DNA from 2 places in the Brevibacillus brevis NBRC 100599 genome. Region 1 is predicted to be linked to the other one. Evidence: riboswitches for the same ligand, from Rfam matches in the RefSeq annotation. Region 1 holds a riboswitch; the other holds the start of a gene.
What was found. Region 1 has a riboswitch for thiamine pyrophosphate ahead of thiC (phosphomethylpyrimidine synthase ThiC). Riboswitches for the same ligand answer to the same signal wherever they lie in the genome.

Region 1 (9,474 bases):
AAAAATGCTGAAGTAGCTCAGGAAAAGGTGAAATTGGAGCTGCTTCAGGTAGAGCAATTGACAAACAGTCCTTTGTCTGTAGAGATCATGATGTTTCCCCGTGAACAAAGGCAACATGATGCGATTGCAAGCGCCGTACACGGCATTTTGAAGAAGCAAGGCTTTTTGCATGTCCATATTTTCTTCATCCTGCTATCGCCTACTCTCTATTATAAGGAAGGACTTCCGTTGCAGGTCGGTACAGCGAAATAAGCAAGAAAAAAGGTCGAGATCCTCCGGAAAGGATTTCGACCTTTTTCTATTAATAATAGAGGCTTTCGGATTGCAGGCACTTGGAGCATGTTCGCGTAAGTGGAGTTTCGATATAGACGTGGCTGCAGTCTTGTTGAATGAGTCGCAATTGTTGTTTAAATTGCTCTAGCTCAGCCTCTAGTCGAATGATCTTTTCGCGTAAACGACTGGCTTCCTCCATATGCATCCCCCTTGATTACGACTGGTACAAACGGCTTCCTTGTTCGCGGAACTCACGCGATTTTTCCTGCATCCCTGCAAGAATGGCGGGATCTTGGGCAGATCCTTGTTCATTAGCAATGTGACGAATGTCGTGGGATATTTTAATGCTACAAAATTTAGGCCCGCACATGGAACAAAAATGGGCGGATTTGGCGGCTTCTGCTGGCAACGTTTCATCGTGATATTCGCGGGCGCGCTCTGGGTCCAGGGACAAATTGAATTGATCGTTCCAGCGAAAATCAAAACGAGCTTTGGATAAAGCGTCGTCTCGCTGTTTTGCCCGCGGATGTCCTTTTGCGAGATCAGCGGCATGCGCTGCGATTTTGTATGCGATTAAACCGTTGCGAACATCCTCTTTATTAGGAAGGCCGAGATGCTCCTTGGGCGTTACGTAGCAGAGCATCGCTGTTCCGAACCATCCAATCATGGCAGCGCCAATCGCTGAAGTAATGTGGTCATAGCCAGGTGCAATGTCTGTCGTGAGTGGTCCAAGTGTGTAAAAAGGGGCTTCATGGCAAATAGATAACTGTTTATCCATATTTTCGCGAATAAGATGCATAGGGACGTGACCGGGGCCTTCAATCATGACCTGTACGTCGTGTTCCCACGCAATTTTTGTGAGTTCTCCCAATGTTTCAAGCTCCGCGAACTGTGCCTCGTCATTCGCATCCGCGATAGAGCCAGGACGCAGTCCATCCCCGAGGGATACACAAATGTCATAGGCCTTCAGAATTTCACAAATTTCAGCGAAATGCGTATACAAAAAGTTTTCCTCATGATGGGCCAGGCACCATGCGGCCAAAATGGACCCGCCGCGAGAGACGATACCGGTAACACGCTTAGCCGTCATGGGGATGTAGCGCAAAAGAACGCCAGCATGAATCGTGAAGTAATCGACGCCTTGTTCCGCCTGCTCAATCAAGGTGTCTCGGTAAACCTCCCATGTCAAATCCTCGGCTTTCCCATTTACTTTTTCAAGTGCTTGATAAATCGGGACAGTTCCGACTGGAACGGGGCTGTTGCGGATAATCCACTCCCGCGTGGTATGTATATGTTTTCCCGTCGAGAGGTCCATAATGGTGTCGGCACCCCAACGAACAGACCAAATCATTTTTTCGACCTCTTCTTCCATCGAAGAGCTGACGGCAGACGTTCCGATGTTGGCATTGATTTTCACATGAAAGTTGCGGCCAATGATCATCGGCTCGCTTTCCGGATGATTGACGTTAGAAGGAAGGATCGCACGTCCAGCGGCGATTTCTGCCCGTACAAATTCAGGGGAGACACCCTCGCGAATGGCAACGTATTCCATTTCCGGTGTGATGATATTTTTTCGGGCATAATGAAGCTGGGTAACATTTTTGCCTGGCTTTGCCCGTTTTGGTTTGTAGTCCTCTCGAGGGAAAGTGGGGAGGGTGGCAGCCTTTTCTTCGTTTCGGATTCCGTCGTCGACTAGTTGTGGTTCGCGACCGACATACGTTTCCGCATCATTTCGCTCATCGATCCACTGATGGCGAATGGAGGGCAGTCCGGCTTGAATGTCAGGAACGTAACCCGCTGCGGTATACTCGCCACTCGTATCGTACACGCGAAGAGGAGGATTGGGTGTGGAGCCAGACAATCCTTCGGTAGGATGAAGGGAAATCTCGCGCATCGGGACACGGATGTCCGCACGACTACCTGTTTCGTATACTTTGCGACTGCCTGGAAAAGATGACACCAATGACATAAAAAAACCTCCTTGTTTTGGCTGCACGAAAGTGAGAACCGTTTAGGGAGGCGAAAGAAACTTCCGCGAAAAAGCGCCGCATAAACAATATGCGACGCCAACGCGAGAGTAGAGAAGAAACGGGTATCCTAAAGATACGCGCGTCTTTTCGTGTCGTATATGACATTCCTCCGCTGGCATTACCCAGTTCAGGTTCAACGGTCGATGGCACAGTACCATCCTCTCAGCCTGGTGAATCCCAAGCTCCCGTGCTTTTTTATTTTGGATTGCAAGAATAGGATAACGGGAAGTCCATTTAAATTCAAGGGAAATTTTCCAGCAGGAAATTGCAGGTGTGCAACACATTTTCCTCCCCCCTATTCTCGTGAATCGGACTAAAACTGTTTCTGTAGACCCACATGATTCCGATCTGTTACGATGAAGTTCGAAAAAAAGCAACTGCTTCCAGCGCTTTGATATTCATCGCTGTCGAAGCAGGATGGAGAAGTATTTTGAGGTGATGAGGTATGGATGTTTATTCGGATCTAAAACAAGGAGAACGTGGAGCGTGGGTGAGTATTTTCGCCTACATTTTCTGCTCTGTATTAAAAATAGGAGTTGCGTATGTCACTGCGTCAGAAGCTTTAATGGCCGACGGTCTTAACAACTCAACAGATGTTGTCGCATCGATTGCTGTTTTGATCGGGCTGCGTATTGCAAGGAAACCACCTGATAATGATCACCCGTATGGCCATTTCCGGGCGGAGACGATTTCAGCACTTGTCGCATCATTTATTATGCTATTTGTCGGAGTTCAGGTTATTACGAATGCTGTACCATCCTTGTTTGACCCGAAAAATTCGGCTCCTGACCTGTTGGCAGGGTGGACAGCACTTGCGACTGCGGTCATTATGCTTTTTGTCTATCGCTACAATAAAAAGCTCGCTATCAAAACAAACAGCCAAGCACTAGATGCAGCAGCGGCTGACAACCGTTCAGACGCATTCGTCAGTATCGGGACGTTTATCGGGGTGGCTGGCGCACAGTTTCAATTGCATTGGCTCGATCCGTTAGCTGCTTTTGTTGTTGGTCTCATCATTTTGAAGACTGCGTGGGACATTTTCAGGGAAGCAACCCACCGTTTGACAGATGGGTTTGACGAGAGCGACCTTGCGGACCTGCGGGCTACGATTTCCTCGATTTCAGGGGTAAGGGATATCAGTGACATCAAAGCTCGCTACCATGGGAGCAGCGTGCTGGTTGATGTTGTGATCCATGTAGATCCCGGTCTGAATGTGGTGGAGAGTCACACCATCACCGAAAAAATTGAAGAACAGATGCGCAAGATTCACCGCATTAACGCCGTTCATATCCATATTGAACCGTGTAGAAAAATGGCGCCTAGCTAGATTTCGTCATGGGAATACAAAAAAACCTGTCCAGTGTGGGCAGGTTTTTTTGTGTGTGCAGCTAACCAGAAGTAGCCTTCTTTTTGCGGAGTGTTTTGGTTGTAGAAGTAGTCGTAGTCTTTTTCAGACTGGCTGGTGCCGCCTTTTTCGATGCCTGCTCTTTTTCGGACGAGGAGGCAGCGGTGGTACGTTTTCGCGCAGGCTTTGACGGAGTTGGTTCGGGCTCGATTTTGATGGGCATAGCGGCTTGACCAGCTGTAGATTCCAAGCTTTCTTTTAGGGCCTGCATGAGATCGATAACATTGGTTCTTGCCACGGTAGGTGCAGTGGCGATCTCCTGACCCTCCAATTTTTTCTCAATCAGTTTTTGCAGATCGGATCGATATTCATCCGTATATTTTGCCGGATCAAAAGGGATCGTCATATTGCTAATGAGCTCAGTTGCCATCTTCAGTTCGTTTTCGGCCAACTGTACAGTGGCTTCAGGCAAGGCAGGTACTTGACTGACGGGACGTACCTCATCTGGATAGAAGATCGTCTCCAGCATGATGCAATGTTCATACAGTCGGATAACGGCCAGGCTTTGCCGATTGCGCATCGTCACCTGTGCAACGCCGATTTTTCCTGTCTGTTCCATAGCCGATCGCAGCAAGGCGTATGCTTTTTCGCCAGTGTCCTGTGGAGATAGGAAATAGCTCTTATGAAAATAAACGGGATCGACCTCCGACAAGTCTACGAAGTCGATAATTTCAATGGCTCTGCGTGTTTCTGGCGTAATGGCTTCCAGATCGTCATCGTCGATCATGACAAAATGTCCTTTTTCGTATTCGAAGCCACGGACGATTTCGCTCGTATCGACCTCGCGTTGACAGTGCGGGCACATTTTCGTGTACTTGATCGGGGTATTGCACTCTTTATGCAGTTGACGAAAGCGAATATCGCGCTCTTCCGTTGCAGTAAACATACGAACAGGTATATTGACGAGGCCGAAGCTGATTGAGCCCTTCCACACCGTATGCATGCGGATACCTCCTTCACAGTTATTTTGTTTAGTATCTGTATCCGCTTAAAAGAAGTGCCGAGGGAATTGAAGGTGGAAAAGTAAAAAGCCAGCCGATTCGATGCGGCTGGCTATTGTATGCAGCTACTGTCCATGTTTGACGATGTCCGATTGATCTGCACGCGATTGCATGTCACGCGCCAGCTCGACGTCTTTGCCTGTGCGGTCTGCAATGGACTGGGCTTTGGACGCCTTCAGCTTTTGTGCGGACGGTCGCTTTTCTGCCATGAATGACTCACTCCTTTCAGGCAAGCTACATGAAGAAGGTGTTGCAGGTATATGTAGTATGTGCTGGACACAAAAAAATACCCCATCGCCAAATGACGAGGGGCGACCGTTCAACTCCTCCCGGTGAAGGGAGCGATGGCACGAAATGCTCCTATCAGACACGTCGTGCGCCTAAGTGAACAGCCTTTCAATTATGGGAGAGGAGAAACCGGAGGAAGAGCTTATGGGGAAACGTAAGTCTTCTCCGCGGTTGTCAGCGACACCGTTGCGTCGCTATTCAACATCTTTTCCAATTGAATGGGGTTATATACCTTTCTTGCGATAAATTTTTCCAGTTGCTAATTTTACGGGTGTATGCAGTTGTGATAGTATGATATCATTCTCAGTCTTAGAAAATCGCGTCTTAAAACATACATATTAGGAAAGCAGACAGGTGAAATGAGTATGCGAGTCATCGCTGGAGAACACAGAGGAAGACGGTTGGCAGCTGTTCCGGGAAAAGGAACGAGACCGACAACCGATAAAGTCAAAGAATCGATTTTTAATATGATTGGCCCGTATTTCGATGGCGGATGGGCATTGGACCTATACGCAGGAACAGGTGGTCTCGGGATCGAGGCATTGAGTAGGGGCGCGGATCGAGCTGTTTTCGTGGAGCGAGATCAAAAAGCATTTGCCGTGGTAAAGGAAAACGTCAGCACTTGCAGGCTAGACGATTATGCCGAGCTATATCGAATGGATGCGGAGCGAGCTATTCGCACACTGAGTACCCGCAATCAAAAATTTGACCTCGTCTTTTTGGACCCGCCATACGCCCAGCAAAAGATCGTAGAAGAAATCGAGATGTTGCAGGAGCTGGGAATGTTGGCAGACGGAGCGTGGATCGTGGCTGAGCATGATATCGCAGACTCCTTTCCGGATGCGATTGGTCATTGTGTGAAGGATCGAGCGGCAAAGTATGGGGATACGGCCGTTACCGTGTATTATTACGATTTGGAGCCACACGCCTAACTTTTACATCAAGGTGCGAAAAGAGCACGAAGGGAGGATAACCCGCTATGGCAATTGCCGTATGTTCAGGAAGCTTTGACCCTGTTACTTATGGGCATCTCGACATTATTGCGCGGGGTGCCAACGTTTTTGATAAGGTCATTGTCGCCGTCTTGATCAATTCAAAGAAAAATTCATTATTCAGCGTAGAAGAGCGTGTCGAATTACTTCGTCAGGCAACGGCTGACATGAAAAATGTTGAAGTGGACTCTTTTGACGGCTTGTTAATTGACTATATGAACAAAAAGGGCGCACAGGTGATCATTCGTGGCCTTCGTGCTGTTTCTGATTTTGAATATGAGATGCAAGTCGCCTCGATTAATAAAAAGCTCGACGAACATATTGAAACGTTTTTCATGATGACGAACAATCAATATTCATACTTGAGCTCAAGTATTGTAAAGGAAGTTGCGAAGTACAAGGCGAGTGTCGCCGATTTAGTGCCGCCGATCGTAGAAGAGGCACTGAAGCGAAAAATGGCTGAGTAGATTATCGCGTCTTGCTGCGGTTCATGTGCGAAAGGGTCAGGCTGGTACACAACAGAATCGCACCGACGCCGATGGCGAGTCCCCCTGATAATAGGAAGGTCTCCCACCAACTCGTCGCAGGAATCTCAGCTTTCGCATGCACAAATACAGGGACGGCTTTCTCGGCGAACCAGGAACTGACTGTGGCAAGTGGCCCCCAAAGGACAAAGGTCAAAATCGCAGCTAGCAAAGCATGCAGGGATCTGGCAATCAAGTAAGGGGCGACACGAATATCCGTTTCACTCAAGATACTTGCGACCTGTGCGTGAACACTCAGACCGCCCCAGGACAATATCGCACTGGCAATGGCTGCTTTCCAGACCAAGGAAACATCATTAGGCACAATGCTCGCTGCCTGTGCGCCAAGGGTTACTTCGAACAATCCAGCCACGATTGCTTGGGAGAAGGCTGGTGGAAAACCAAAGGGACCGAGAAAAATCGAGAGAAGCGTACTGATGATTTGCGTCAGATGAATTGTGGAGAAAAGTTGGATTAATACCGAGAAAACAATGATGAAGCCACCGATCATAAGCAGTGTATTCAGAGCGGATTGCACGGCTTCTCCCATTAATTTTCCGAACGGACGACGATCGCGGATACGTGCCCGATGCATCGCTTGCAAGGCCCGTAAAGGAAGAGGAAGTGAATTTTTCTCCAATGGGGCTGAAGTAATCGCAAAAGGCGCATGAAAACGATAGATTACGCCCATGAGTACAGCTGACAAGTAATGAGTCAGGGCTAAAATGACGCCCATTTGCTCGCTGTGGAAAAAGCCGATTGCCACTGCTCCCATGACGAATAAGGGGTCTCCTGTTGTTGTAAAAGAGACGAGACGTTCACCCTCAGCCTTCGTCACATTGCCTTGCAGACGCAGGCGTGTAGTCAGCTTTGCGGCTACCGGATAGCCGGACGAGAAGCCCATAGCCAGTACGAATCCGCCAGTGCCCGGAACGTTAAACAGTGGGCGCATCAATGGCTCCAGTAACACGCCGACGAAATGGACGACGCCCAGACCCATCAACACCTCAGATAGCACAATAAAGGGAAGGGTAGAGGGAAAAACTACCTCCCACCATATCTTTAGACCGCGTACGGCAGCTTCAAAAGATATCTGCGAGTAAGCAATCAACGCAATAACAATGAAAACGGTCGAGATGGCGAGCAACAAGGTAAGGACGGGTGAGTGGCGTGACATGGATTCCTCCTGAATCGAAGAAAAGTAGTAGTACATGTCTACGTGGCAGGCGGGAGAACTATGCGTAAGCTTGGTCGACGAATCTCTCCTAAGTGTGAAAGGTTCAGCGATTTACCACATAGGCTGGTTACAGGGAGGGGTTTTTCCATGCAGACAAAGCGTAAACCAATCGTGGGTGTAGCCCTGGGTTCTGGGGGTGCTCGCGGTTTTGCACATATTGGTGTATTGAATGCGTTAGAAGCACATGGTATCCAGATTGACATGCTGGCTGGCTCCAGTATGGGCAGTCTGATTGGGGCCGTCTATGCCAACGGGATTGAACCGAGCATGATGGGAAAGCTTGCCATGAATTTAAAACGTAAGCATTGGCTCGATTTAACTGTACCCAGCATGGGCTTTGTTACGGGGGAAAAGATCAAGCAATTGATTCGCCTGTTAACGCACGGGAAGCGCTTGGAAGAGCTGAACAAGCCGCTTGCCATTGTGGCGACGGATATTGAAACAGGGGAGCGAGTGGTATTTCGGGAAGGCCCAATTGATCAAGCAGTGAGAGCGAGCATATCCATTCCAGGCATCTTCGTCCCTGAAAAAGTAGGGGGGCGGCTTTTAGTCGACGGAGGAGTCATTGATCGTGTACCGGTGACAGTGCTGCGTGAAATGGGTGCCGATATCGTGATTGCGGTAGATGTCGCCCAATTCGATACGCGGGTGGAGGTCAAAAGTATTTTTGATGTTATCGCCCAAACCATTGATGTCATGGAAAGGGAAATTCTGCGACATCGAATCATTGCGGCAGACATCGTAATCAGGCCGGATGTTGGACACTATAGCAGTATCGCATACACGGGTGTCGAAGAAATAATCGAGCTAGGCGAACGTGCGGGTACTGAACATATCGAACGCATTCAGGAACGAATTGCAAATTGGGAGGCACAAGAATGAGTGAGGAACAGCTTTATGCCAACAGACGAAGATCTTCAGGAACCAGAGGCTTTAGCTGGATACTTGCCTTGGTTTTTGTCTTGTTGGGTATTTCTTTTTTTGTACCGACGAATTATTACGTGAGTCGTCCGGGTTCAGCGATTGAGTTGGGGCCGATGATCCAAGTGGAGGGCGGGAAGAAGGACGAGACCGGCTCCTTCATGCTAACGACAGTTCGAATGGGCGAAGCGAATTTGCCGTGGTATTGGTATGCAAAAATGGCGCAGGATGTTGAGCTGTTGCCCAAGGAACTGGTTGTCAGCAAGGGCGAGGACAGCGAAGATTTTATCCGTCGAGAACAAGCAGTCATGGACAATTCACAAAAAATTGCGGAGGCAGTCGCATTCCGTCTTGCTGGTTTCGAAGTGAAAATCGAAAAGCAGGGCGTGTGGGTGATGGGTACCTTGGAAGGCTTCCCTGCCCATAAAACATTGCGAATCGGTGATGTCATTACGTATGTAGACGGGGTTCGCACATCTGAGGCAAAAGATTTGCTGACAGCCCTCTCTGCAAAAAAAGCAGGCGATCAAGTCGAAATTACGTACACAAGAGATGGACAAGAGGCCAAAACGATGTTAACCTTGGAACCACTACCTGAATCCAAGTCAGTTGGAATTGGTGTACGCCCTGACAACAAACAGGAAATCATCATTCCAAAAGAAGTAACCATTGCCTCTCAAGGGATTGGTGGTCCTTCTGCGGGGTTGATGATGACGCTGGAGATTTATGACCAGTTAAATACGGAGACGGATTTGACAAAAGGCTATAAAATTGCAGGAACAGGCACGATTTCGTTAGACGGA
Region 2 (9,474 bases), 530 kb from region 1:
AGCAGAGCTTGCTCGGGTCAATGGGATTTCTCCCTATAAACCGCTACAAGTTGGGCAAAAGCTATATATCCCGCCTCGCCCTAGACGAGCGGCTGATTTCAATGCGTATGTGGAACCGCGCCGCACTGTCCCACCCGCGATGGAAGCGGATGTTCGCAGGGCTGCCCCTCATCTTACGTATTTGGCACCTTTCAGCTTTCGCATCAAACGGGATGGAACCCTCCAACGACCAAATCTGAGCAATTTTCCAGCGATCGCAAAAGAAAACCAAGTCCTCCTTATGATGGTCGTGACGAATTTGGAAAAAGGTCAGTTCAGTACGGAATTGGGCGCACTCATCTTGAACGATCAAGAACTCCAGAACAAATTGCTGGATAATATTCTCGCGACCGCCCATGAGCTGGGAATGGGGGATATCCATTTTGATCTGGAAGCCTTGCCTACAACAGGTGCAGAAGAGTACGCGAACTTCTTGCGAAAAGCAAGGGGACGTATACATGCGGCTGGGTTGATGATGTCTGTTGCGCTCGCTCCGAAGACGAGTGCGGTGCAAGCAGGTAAATGGTATTCTGCCCATGATTACAAGGCGATAGGAGCGCTTGCCGATTTTGTCGTGATTATGACGTATGAATGGGGCTATAGTGGTGGTCCTCCCATGGCAGTTTCTCCGATTGGACCGGTGCGGCGTGTCTTGCAGTACGCCATTACCGAAATACCAGCTGATAAAATTTTGATGGGCCAAAATTTGTACGGATACGACTGGACCTTACCGTACGAGCGAGGGACGACAGCGAAAGCGTTGAGTCCGCAAGCGGCAATTGCTTTGGCTGCGCGGCATAATGCCGTCATTCGATATGATTATCGCGCGCAGGCTCCGTTTTTTACGTACACCGATGATCAAGGCAAGCAACATCGGGTATGGTTTGAGGATGCGCGGTCGATTCAAGCCAAGTTCAATCTGGTTAAACAGCTCGGTTTGAGGGGCGTCAGCTACTGGAAACTCGGTTTGCCATTTCCGCAAAATTGGCTGTTGATCGAGGAGAACTTTCGCGTCCGTAAACGTGCATAGTCATCTGGCGTACATTCCACCGCGGGTTGTACGCCTTTTTTTTGAATGAAAAATCATGGTATGATGAAGATGACAGGAAGGAAAAGGGGAGAAATCATGGGAGAATGCAAATTGGATCACAGCCATGAGGATGTACTCAAAAAACTGGCAGAGCAAGCTCCACATTTATCAGAGTTGCGTGTGAGTCAATTCAAAAATCAGTTGAATGGCGAACTCAGCCAAGAGCGTCTAAACGAGCTGTTTCATTTATTGAAAAAGTATGACCTGGCAAGCCCAGAGGAGCGCCAAGAGCGCGAAAAACAAATGGATCACTTGTTTGGCTAAGCTTTATACATACGTTTTTTGTTTTGCCCCCAAGTGGGAGAATCAGGCTGGAACCATGGTTCCATGCAGCGAGGAGTAACGATGGACGACAGACTCTATTATCAGGATGCCTATACAAGAACGTTTTCGGCCCAGGTGACAAAAACTGGTGTCGAGCAAGATGGGACACCTTACGTGGTACTGAATCAAACGGCTTTTTACCCTACTGGAGGCGGACAGCCTTCCGACCTGGGTGTATTGGAAGAGATTCGTGTGGTAGATGTGGAAGAGGTAGACGGTGAAATTCGTCATCGACTGGAGGCTCCCTTGTCCGAAAGCATAGGGGAAGTAACGGGGTACATCGATTGGGACCGCCGCTTCGATCACATGCAGCAGCATGCTGGCCAACACATTTTATCCGCGTCCTTCCTGGAAGTTGTGCAAGCGGAGACCGTTGCCTTTCACTTGGGAAAAGAACGCATCACCATTGATGTACGACTGGATGAGTTGACAACAGAAGTATGGGAAAAGGTAGAAAAGCGCGCGAATCAGATTGTTTTGGAAAACCATCCCATCCTTGCACGGTTTGTTGATGACGAGGAATTGGCAACGCTGCCCTTGAAAAAACAGCCGACTGTGACCGAAAATATTCGTGTCGTGATGATTCCTGAGTTTGATTACAATCCGTGTGGAGGGACACATCCTGCGCGCACGGGCGAAGTCGGGATGATCAAGATCTTGGGCTGGGAGCGACATCGTGGAAACATTCGTCTGGAATTCATCTGTGGCTGGCGAGCTTTGCGGGACTACAACCAAAAGCAAGCTGTCGTTCGTGATACAGCGAAGCTGCTCGCTACCAATGAAGGCGAACTGATCGCACAGACAGAACGCCTCCTTGCAGAACGCGACACCTTAAAGGCAAAATTGGCAGAAGTGGATAAGCAGCTCTTGGAAGTAGAAGTCAATCAACAACTAGCTACTGCTAGCCAACTCGGTCAGTCGCGCCTCATTATGTGTACCTTCTCAGACAAAACCATTCAACAGCTTCAGCAGTTCGCACAACTGGCTACTGCTCTGGCGCCAGATGCGATTTGCCTCTTGGCTGCTACTACCGAAGACAAAATGCAAATCGTGTTTGGTCGTGGTCAAGATGTCAACGTAGCCATCAATCAAGTGTTGAAAGAAACCTTGCCGATCATTAACGGAAAAGGTGGGGGAAATCCTGCCATGGCACAGGGTGGCGGTCAGGCAGTAGTGGATGCGGAAGAAGTATTACTGCATGCACGCAAACTGCTGGAAGCCTCACTGTTGTAAATGCATTCGATTCAAGAAATGGAGGAGACCGCGATGAACTGGAATCCGGGAGATATCGTTCGCGTTGCGCAGCGAACGGGTGAATATATTGCAGAAGTATTGGAAATCCACGATTCGAAGCTGCTGGTTAAGGTGCTGGCAGTTACCAAATTCCCGACGCAAGGAGATTTGCATTCTTCCTACGAAGTAGATGTGCCGCTGTTTCACCAGCGTCCAGCACTGTCGTACATGGAAAAATTCATGACGCCTGTCCAAGGGCTCATTCGCTATAATGGAGCGATTCCAGACTACAAGGAATCTGTCCGACAAGCGATGGAGAGAGAAATGGAAAAGCTTTCGAAAATGGCAGCTTGGGCAGAACGTTGTCTCGTTGAGCTGGAAAAGATGCACAAGGAAGCCTTTACAAACACGAAATAGAGTGGTACTGTAGTACTCGAATGTACAATAATTGCATAGCTTTACTACCAAACGGGGGCCAAGCAACGTTGGCTGAGATTGTGACGAGTGTGTTACTGACCGTTGAACCTGACCTGGGTCATGCCAGCGGAGGAAGAGGTATTTGGAATCAGTATCACGTGTCGCATCCGAGCGGAACTATGCTTGTTTGTGCGCATGTATGATAAGATGACACTCAACCATCCGAGGCGGATGGTTTTTTTATGCCATTCGTCCGGGGAGATGGGATGGGTATACGGCTTCTTCTGTTTGTCTGAATCGACTCAGGCAGGCGGGAGAAGCCGTTTTTTTCCAGTAGAAGGAGGTAATCCATGATTGTTCAGCTGAATGGGAAAAAAGTAGAGTTGGCGGAAGAGATCACGACAGTGCGGGCTTTGCTCGCTTCTTATTCCCTGCAAGAGAAGATTGTCGTCGTTGAGCGAAATGGTGAAATTATTGATCGCTCAGCGTACGAGCAAACACCGATTGCAGACGGAGATCGCATAGAAATCGTTCATTTTGTTGGAGGAGGATGATCATCATGATGGATACATTGAAAATTGGATCGTACGAGTTTCGCTCCCGCTTGCTTCTCGGGACAGGTAAATTCGCTGATTTGGATACACAGGGGAAAGCGGTAGAGGTGTCGGAAGCAGAAATTTTGACCTTTGCGATTCGTCGCTTAAATTTGGAAAATCCGCAAGAACCGAACTTTTTGGAACAACTGGATTTGAAAAAATTCACCCTGCTACCAAACACAGCAGGTGCCTATACAGCAGAAGAAGCAGTGCGCATTGCCCGTTTGGCTAAAGCATCTGGGCTGTGTGACATGATCAAGGTCGAGGTTATTGGAGACCCGAAAACACTTCTCCCTGACCCGATTGGCACGCTCGAGGCTTCGAAAATCTTGGTGGAAGAAGGCTTTATCGTGCTGACCTACACCAATGACGACCCGATTCTTGCCAGACGACTGCAAGAGGTTGGCGTACATGCGGTTATGCCAGGAGCGTCGCCGATTGGTTCCGGACAAGGGATTGTCAACGAAAACAACCTCCGCTTTATCATTGAGGATGCCAAAGTACCGATTATCGTAGATGCAGGAATTGGCTCGCCGGCAGACTGCGCGAAAGCGATGGAGCTGGGTGCTGATGGTGTCTTGTTGAATACAGCCGTCGCTCTCGCTGACAATCCAGTTCTGATGGCAGAAGCGATGAAGCTCGGCGTGGAAGCAGGTCGCAAAGGCTTCTTGGCAGGTCGTATCGCGAAAAAGCGTTACGCGTCCGCGAGCAGCCCGGTCGAAGGGATGATTGAGTAGCGTGGATCGACTGACAGAAGCGGTAGAATCGATCGCCAGCCGCAAAGAAGAGCTGTTCGCTTTATTGGCAGAGCTCGTTTCTCATCCGACTGTGAGTCCTCCCGCGCGAAATAGCGATGCCGCACAAGGAGCAATCGCCGACAGGCTGCAAGCGATGGGATTCGAGGTAGATCGCTGGACGGTATATCCGGGAGACGACAATATTGTCGGTCGGTTATCAGGGAGTGCCTCAACCTACGCAAACAGCTTGATCGTCAACGGGCATATCGACGTGGCTGAAGTCGGTGATGACACCGGGTGGACCTATCCACCTTTTGCTTTGACACACGGCAAGGATGGGCGCTTGTACGGCCGTGGAGTTGCGGATATGAAAGGCGGACTCGCAGCAAGCTTGTTTGCGATCCAAATGCTGCGCGAACACGGAGTGGAGCTCCAGGGAGATCTGCTCTTTCAATCCGTCATCGGAGAAGAAGCGGGTGAAGCGGGGACATTGGTCGCTATCGAGCGTGGCTATCAGGCTGACTACGCCGTTGTAGTGGACACGAGCAATCTGCAGATGCAAGGGCAGGGCGGGGTCATTACAGGCTGGATCACGATTGAAAGTCCGACGACGCTGCATGACGGAATGCGTGCACAGACCATTCATGCAGGCGGACGCGTCCGGGGAGCTTCTGCCATTGAAAAAATGACGAAGGTGATCACCGCACTACAGGAGCTGGAGCGGGACTGGGCTGTCATGAAGTCTTATCCCGGATTCCCGCCAGGCAGCAATACGATCAATCCTGCAGTCATCGAGGGAGGCCGGCACGCTGCGTTCATCGCAGACCGTTGCGCCCTATGGATTACCGTTCATTTTTATCCGAACGAATCCTACGAAGAGATTATTCGAGAGATCGAGGATCACGTCGGGCGTGCGGCTGCCGCAGATCTTTGGCTGAGAGACAATCCTCCAACATTCCGCTGGGGTGGACGTTCGATGATTGAGGAGCGCGGTGAAATCTTCCCTTCACTGGAGTTGGATACGAAGCATCCGGGGTTGGTAACGCTGCAATCCGCATATGAAAGTCACATGCATCAAACACCTATCGTTAACATGTCGCCTACGGTGACCGATGCAGGCTGGTTTGCGCATGCAGGCATTCCGGCTGTCCTATTCGGGCCTGGTGAGCTCACGCATGCTCATGCCGTCGATGAATCAATTGATTCTGACCAGCTTGTTCATTTTGCCCAGATCATGGCCCGCTTTATTGCCACCTGGTGCAATACCCAAAAGGAAGCGAAGGAGTGAGTATCGCATGACAACCTTTACTGATCGTCTGAGAAAAAGTGTAGCCCCGATCTGGGAGCGTGTTCATCAACATCCTTTCGTCACGGGACTTGGAGATGGCAGCCTGCCTGTCGGTGCATTCAAATATTACATGAAACAAGACTACATCTACCTGATTGATTACGCGAAAATGTTCGCGATTGCGAGTGTGAAGGCGTACGATCTGGAAACAAGCGCCAGATTCGCTGCTTTGCAAGAATCGACTCTGAACACAGAGATGGAGCTGCATCGCCAATATGCTGAGCGCTTTGGTATCTCTCGTGAGGAGCTGGAAGCGACAGAGTCTTCGTTTGTGATGCTGGGATACACCAGCTACATGCTGCGTGTTGCTCATCAAGGGTCGTTGGCGGAATTGGTGAGTGCACTACTTCCATGCACTTGGAGCTATTGGGAAATCGGCAAGCGCTTGGCACAAGTAGAAGGGGCACTGGATCACGAACTGTACGGCGAATGGGTACGTATGTACAGTTCCGATGAATTTGGGCAGTTGGCGATCTGGCTGATTGATATCATGAATCAATTGGCAGAAGGTAAGAGTGAGCAAGAGCTGGCCAAGCTGGAGGAGTATTTTGTCAACACCTCCAAAATGGAGTACATGTTCTGGGACATGTCCTACAGAGAGGAAATGTGGCCGTGGGAGAACAACTAGCTTTCGCCGACGTCAGCTTTTCGTATGGCGACAGGCAGATTCTCGATCATTTTGATCTGCGAGTGGAAAAAGGGGAATTCGTCAGCTTGATCGGTCCGAGCGGGATCGGGAAAAGCACCTTGTTTCAGCTCATCGCAGGTCTTCTTGAGCCGGGACGAGGCGAAATCAGGCTCGGCAGTGTACCGGTAGCAAATCGTTTGGGGCAGGTCGGCTATATGCCCCAACGCGATTTGCTCATGCCATGGCGTACGATTGTCGAAAATGCTGCTTTGCCGCTGGAAATCAAAGGTATGACAAAAAAAGAAGCGCACGAGCGTGTCAGACAGCAATTGCCAAGGTATGGGCTTCAGGACTGGGCTGACAGCTATCCAGCCCAGCTTTCCGGCGGGATGCGTCAGCGAGTTTCCTTTTTACGGGCATTGTTTTCAGGCGCAGAAATGATGCTGTTGGATGAGCCGTTTAGTGCGTTGGATGGAATTACGAGAATGGACATGCAAGAGTGGCTGATGGAAAAGTGGCAGGAAACAGGCAGCACGATGCTGATGATTACGCACGATATCGACGAAGCCATTTTACTTGCCAATCGTATTATCGTGCTTGCTGGTAGTCCGATCACCAAGCCGATCGAATTAACCGTTCCGGTGAGCAGACCGCGAACGGCGAGCAGCCGCAACCAAGCCGAATTTTTGGCATTGCGTGAACAGATTTGGGAACGGCTTCGACAGGATCGCCAAGCAACAATGAAGCCGTTGAGGAGAGAAGCATGATGGGCAGAGGCATTTGGTTTGGTATCTCCATCGCCATTTTTCTTCTGGTATGGGAAGCTGGATGTCGATTCCTCGGGGTGCAGCCATTCATTTTACCGCCGCCTAGCGCTGTGATTGTGTCTTTGTGGGATTTACGCGCCTCTCTAATAGGTGTACATCTTTGGGCGACGTTAAAGGAAGTATTACTGGGGCTATCGATCTCGATTGTATTTGGAATCTCCCTTGCATTTGCGATGATTCGCAGTCGGATTGTGGAGCGCTTGGTCTATCCGTATATCGTCATCTCTCAAACGATCCCCATTATCGCGTTATCACCCGTATTCATTCTGTGGTTCGGGTATGATTTATCTGGAAAAATAGCGGTTACGATTCTGTTTACTTTCTTTCCGATTGTCGTCAACGCGTATGATGGACTTCGCTCGACGGACAAGGAAATGCTTCAGCTGTTAAAAACCATGGGGGCAACAAACGGACAAATTTTCACCAAGCTGCAACTCCCGGCGAGTTTACCTCATTTCTTCAGTGGTCTCAAAGTGGCAGCTACCTATAGTGTGGCCGGGGCGACCATTGGGGAATGGCTGGGAGCGAGCGAAGGACTCGGGTACTTTGGCAGACGGGCATCCGGCAATTTTCAGGCACCCGCGTTGTTTGCCTCGGTCCTGTTGCTCTCGATTCTCGGTATGCTGCTGTTTTGGCTGGCTGGACGAATCGAACGTCATTTTTCCCCGCATATGAAAATCAAAGGAGAACAACAATGAAACCTTTCAACAAATGGACGAAAGCATTCATGGCACTTACATTGGCAACAAGTCTTGCTGCTTGCGGAAATCAGGCGAGCTCGGATGCTGGTCAGACGCAAGCCCCTGCTGATAAAGGAGCTGCGCCTACTGAGCTGACGATTGCGCTCGATTGGTATCCGAATGCCGTTCATTCCTTCTTGTATGCAGCAGAGGAGCAAGGCTATTTCAAAGACGAGAACCTCAAGGTGACAATGCAAATGCCTTCGGACAGCAATGATCCGTTAAAGATGGCGGCTGCGGGCAAAGTGGATTTGGCCATCAGCTATCAACCACAGCTCATCCAAGCTCGTGCAGAAGGAGTTCCTGTCGTATCTGTAGGTGCACTTGTTCGTCATCCGTTAAACGTGATCATGACGCGCCAAGACAGTGGAATCGATACTCCGCAAAAGTTGGCTGGAAAAAATATTGGTTATCCGTCACTTCCACTTGATGAATCGATTGTACGTCAAGTTGTGAAGCATGGTGGTGGCGATGATTCCGGACTGACCTTCACCGATATCGGCTTTGACATCGTCCCGGCATTGACGGCCAAAAAGGTCGATGCCGTAGTAGGTGGCTATATCAACCATGAACAACTGATTTTGGAGAAGCACGGCATTCCAGTCAATGCGTTCAAGCCTTTTGAGTTTGGTGTTCCAGACTATTATGAGCTGGTATTGGCAACAAGTGACGAGACTTTGGGCAAAAAGCAGAAAGCAGTGGAAGGTTTCCTGCGGGCGATTGGCAAGGGTCAGGATTATGTGAAAAATAATAAGGAAAAGGCACTCGATCTGTTACTTGCCAAACAGGCTGCCGATTTCCCGCTGGAAAAAGACATTGAGACCAAGAGCTTGGATATCCTGATTCCGTTGATGGATGCGGGGGAAAAGCCTTTTGCATACCAGACGGCCGAATCTTGGCAAACACTGATTGATTGGATGAAAAAAGAGAAGCTGATAACAGCTGACATCAAAGCAGAAGAGATCATGCGCGATCTCGTGAAGTAATCAGTCAAAAAGCACCCCCTTTGCACGCTTTTGAGAGTTTACTCTCCATTGGCGAGTCGGAGGAGGTGCTTTCTCTATGATGTCTTCCTTTTAGGAGGAGAGGGGGAAACAAAGTTCTGCTGTCATCCCTTTTCCTGTATCGCTTGTTAACAGCAGGTGTCCATGATGAGCGGCAGCAATCCGTGCAACCATGGGCAACCCGAGACCATGACCATTTTGTAAGGGAGATTTTCTTTTCGACGAATAGGGCAATTCCACCAAGTCAGGTAGCATGCTTGGCTCAATGCCTTTTCCGTTGTCAGTGATAATCAAAAGAGCATTGCGCTGGTTGGGTGACAGGGCCGTTTGCACGTGGATGTGACAGCCCGATGGGTTATGCACGATGCTGTTTTGGATCAGATTCGTGATGGCGCGGACGAGAAGTTTTTCATCGCCCATTACGAAGCATTGCTCAGTCGTGACATCCAGCTCAATGGTAAACGTTTCTGCCAAATCATTGTTTAAAAAGT

Region 2: another riboswitch for thiamine pyrophosphate. It lies ahead of thiS (sulfur carrier protein ThiS); the one in region 1 lies ahead of thiC (phosphomethylpyrimidine synthase ThiC).

Annotation. Positions count from the first base shown of each region.
Region 1 covers NC_012491.1:3,815,286-3,824,759, reverse strand. Annotated here, with positions in the region: gene BBR47_RS18265 (DUF1904 family protein) at 1-252, shown strand, start outside; gene BBR47_RS31325 (hypothetical protein) at 302-472, opposite strand; gene thiC (phosphomethylpyrimidine synthase ThiC) at 488-2,242, opposite strand; TPP riboswitch at 2,390-2,502, opposite strand; gene BBR47_RS18255 (cation diffusion facilitator family transporter) at 2,749-3,630, shown strand; gene BBR47_RS18250 (Ku protein) at 3,692-4,651, opposite strand; gene BBR47_RS31320 (hypothetical protein) at 4,775-4,918, opposite strand; gene rsmD (16S rRNA (guanine(966)-N(2))-methyltransferase RsmD) at 5,363-5,929, shown strand; gene coaD (pantetheine-phosphate adenylyltransferase) at 5,977-6,456, shown strand; gene ylbJ (sporulation integral membrane protein YlbJ) at 6,458-7,690, opposite strand; gene BBR47_RS18230 (patatin-like phospholipase family protein) at 7,838-8,632, shown strand; gene BBR47_RS18225 (SepM family pheromone-processing serine protease) at 8,629-9,474, shown strand, end outside.
Region 2 covers NC_012491.1:3,281,145-3,290,618, reverse strand. Annotated here, with positions in the region: gene BBR47_RS15705 (LysM peptidoglycan-binding domain-containing protein) at 1-1,069, shown strand, start outside; gene BBR47_RS15700 (hypothetical protein) at 1,166-1,393, shown strand; gene BBR47_RS15695 (alanyl-tRNA editing protein) at 1,475-2,686, shown strand; gene BBR47_RS15690 (kinase-associated lipoprotein B) at 2,720-3,103, shown strand; TPP riboswitch at 3,145-3,255, shown strand; gene thiS (sulfur carrier protein ThiS) at 3,454-3,657, shown strand; gene BBR47_RS15680 (thiazole synthase) at 3,663-4,436, shown strand; gene BBR47_RS15675 (acetylornithine deacetylase) at 4,429-5,724, shown strand; gene tenA (thiaminase II) at 5,732-6,412, shown strand; gene BBR47_RS15665 (ABC transporter ATP-binding protein) at 6,397-7,179, shown strand; gene BBR47_RS15660 (ABC transporter permease) at 7,179-7,937, shown strand; gene BBR47_RS15655 (ABC transporter substrate-binding protein) at 7,934-8,965, shown strand; gene BBR47_RS15650 (sensor histidine kinase) at 9,056-9,474, opposite strand, start outside.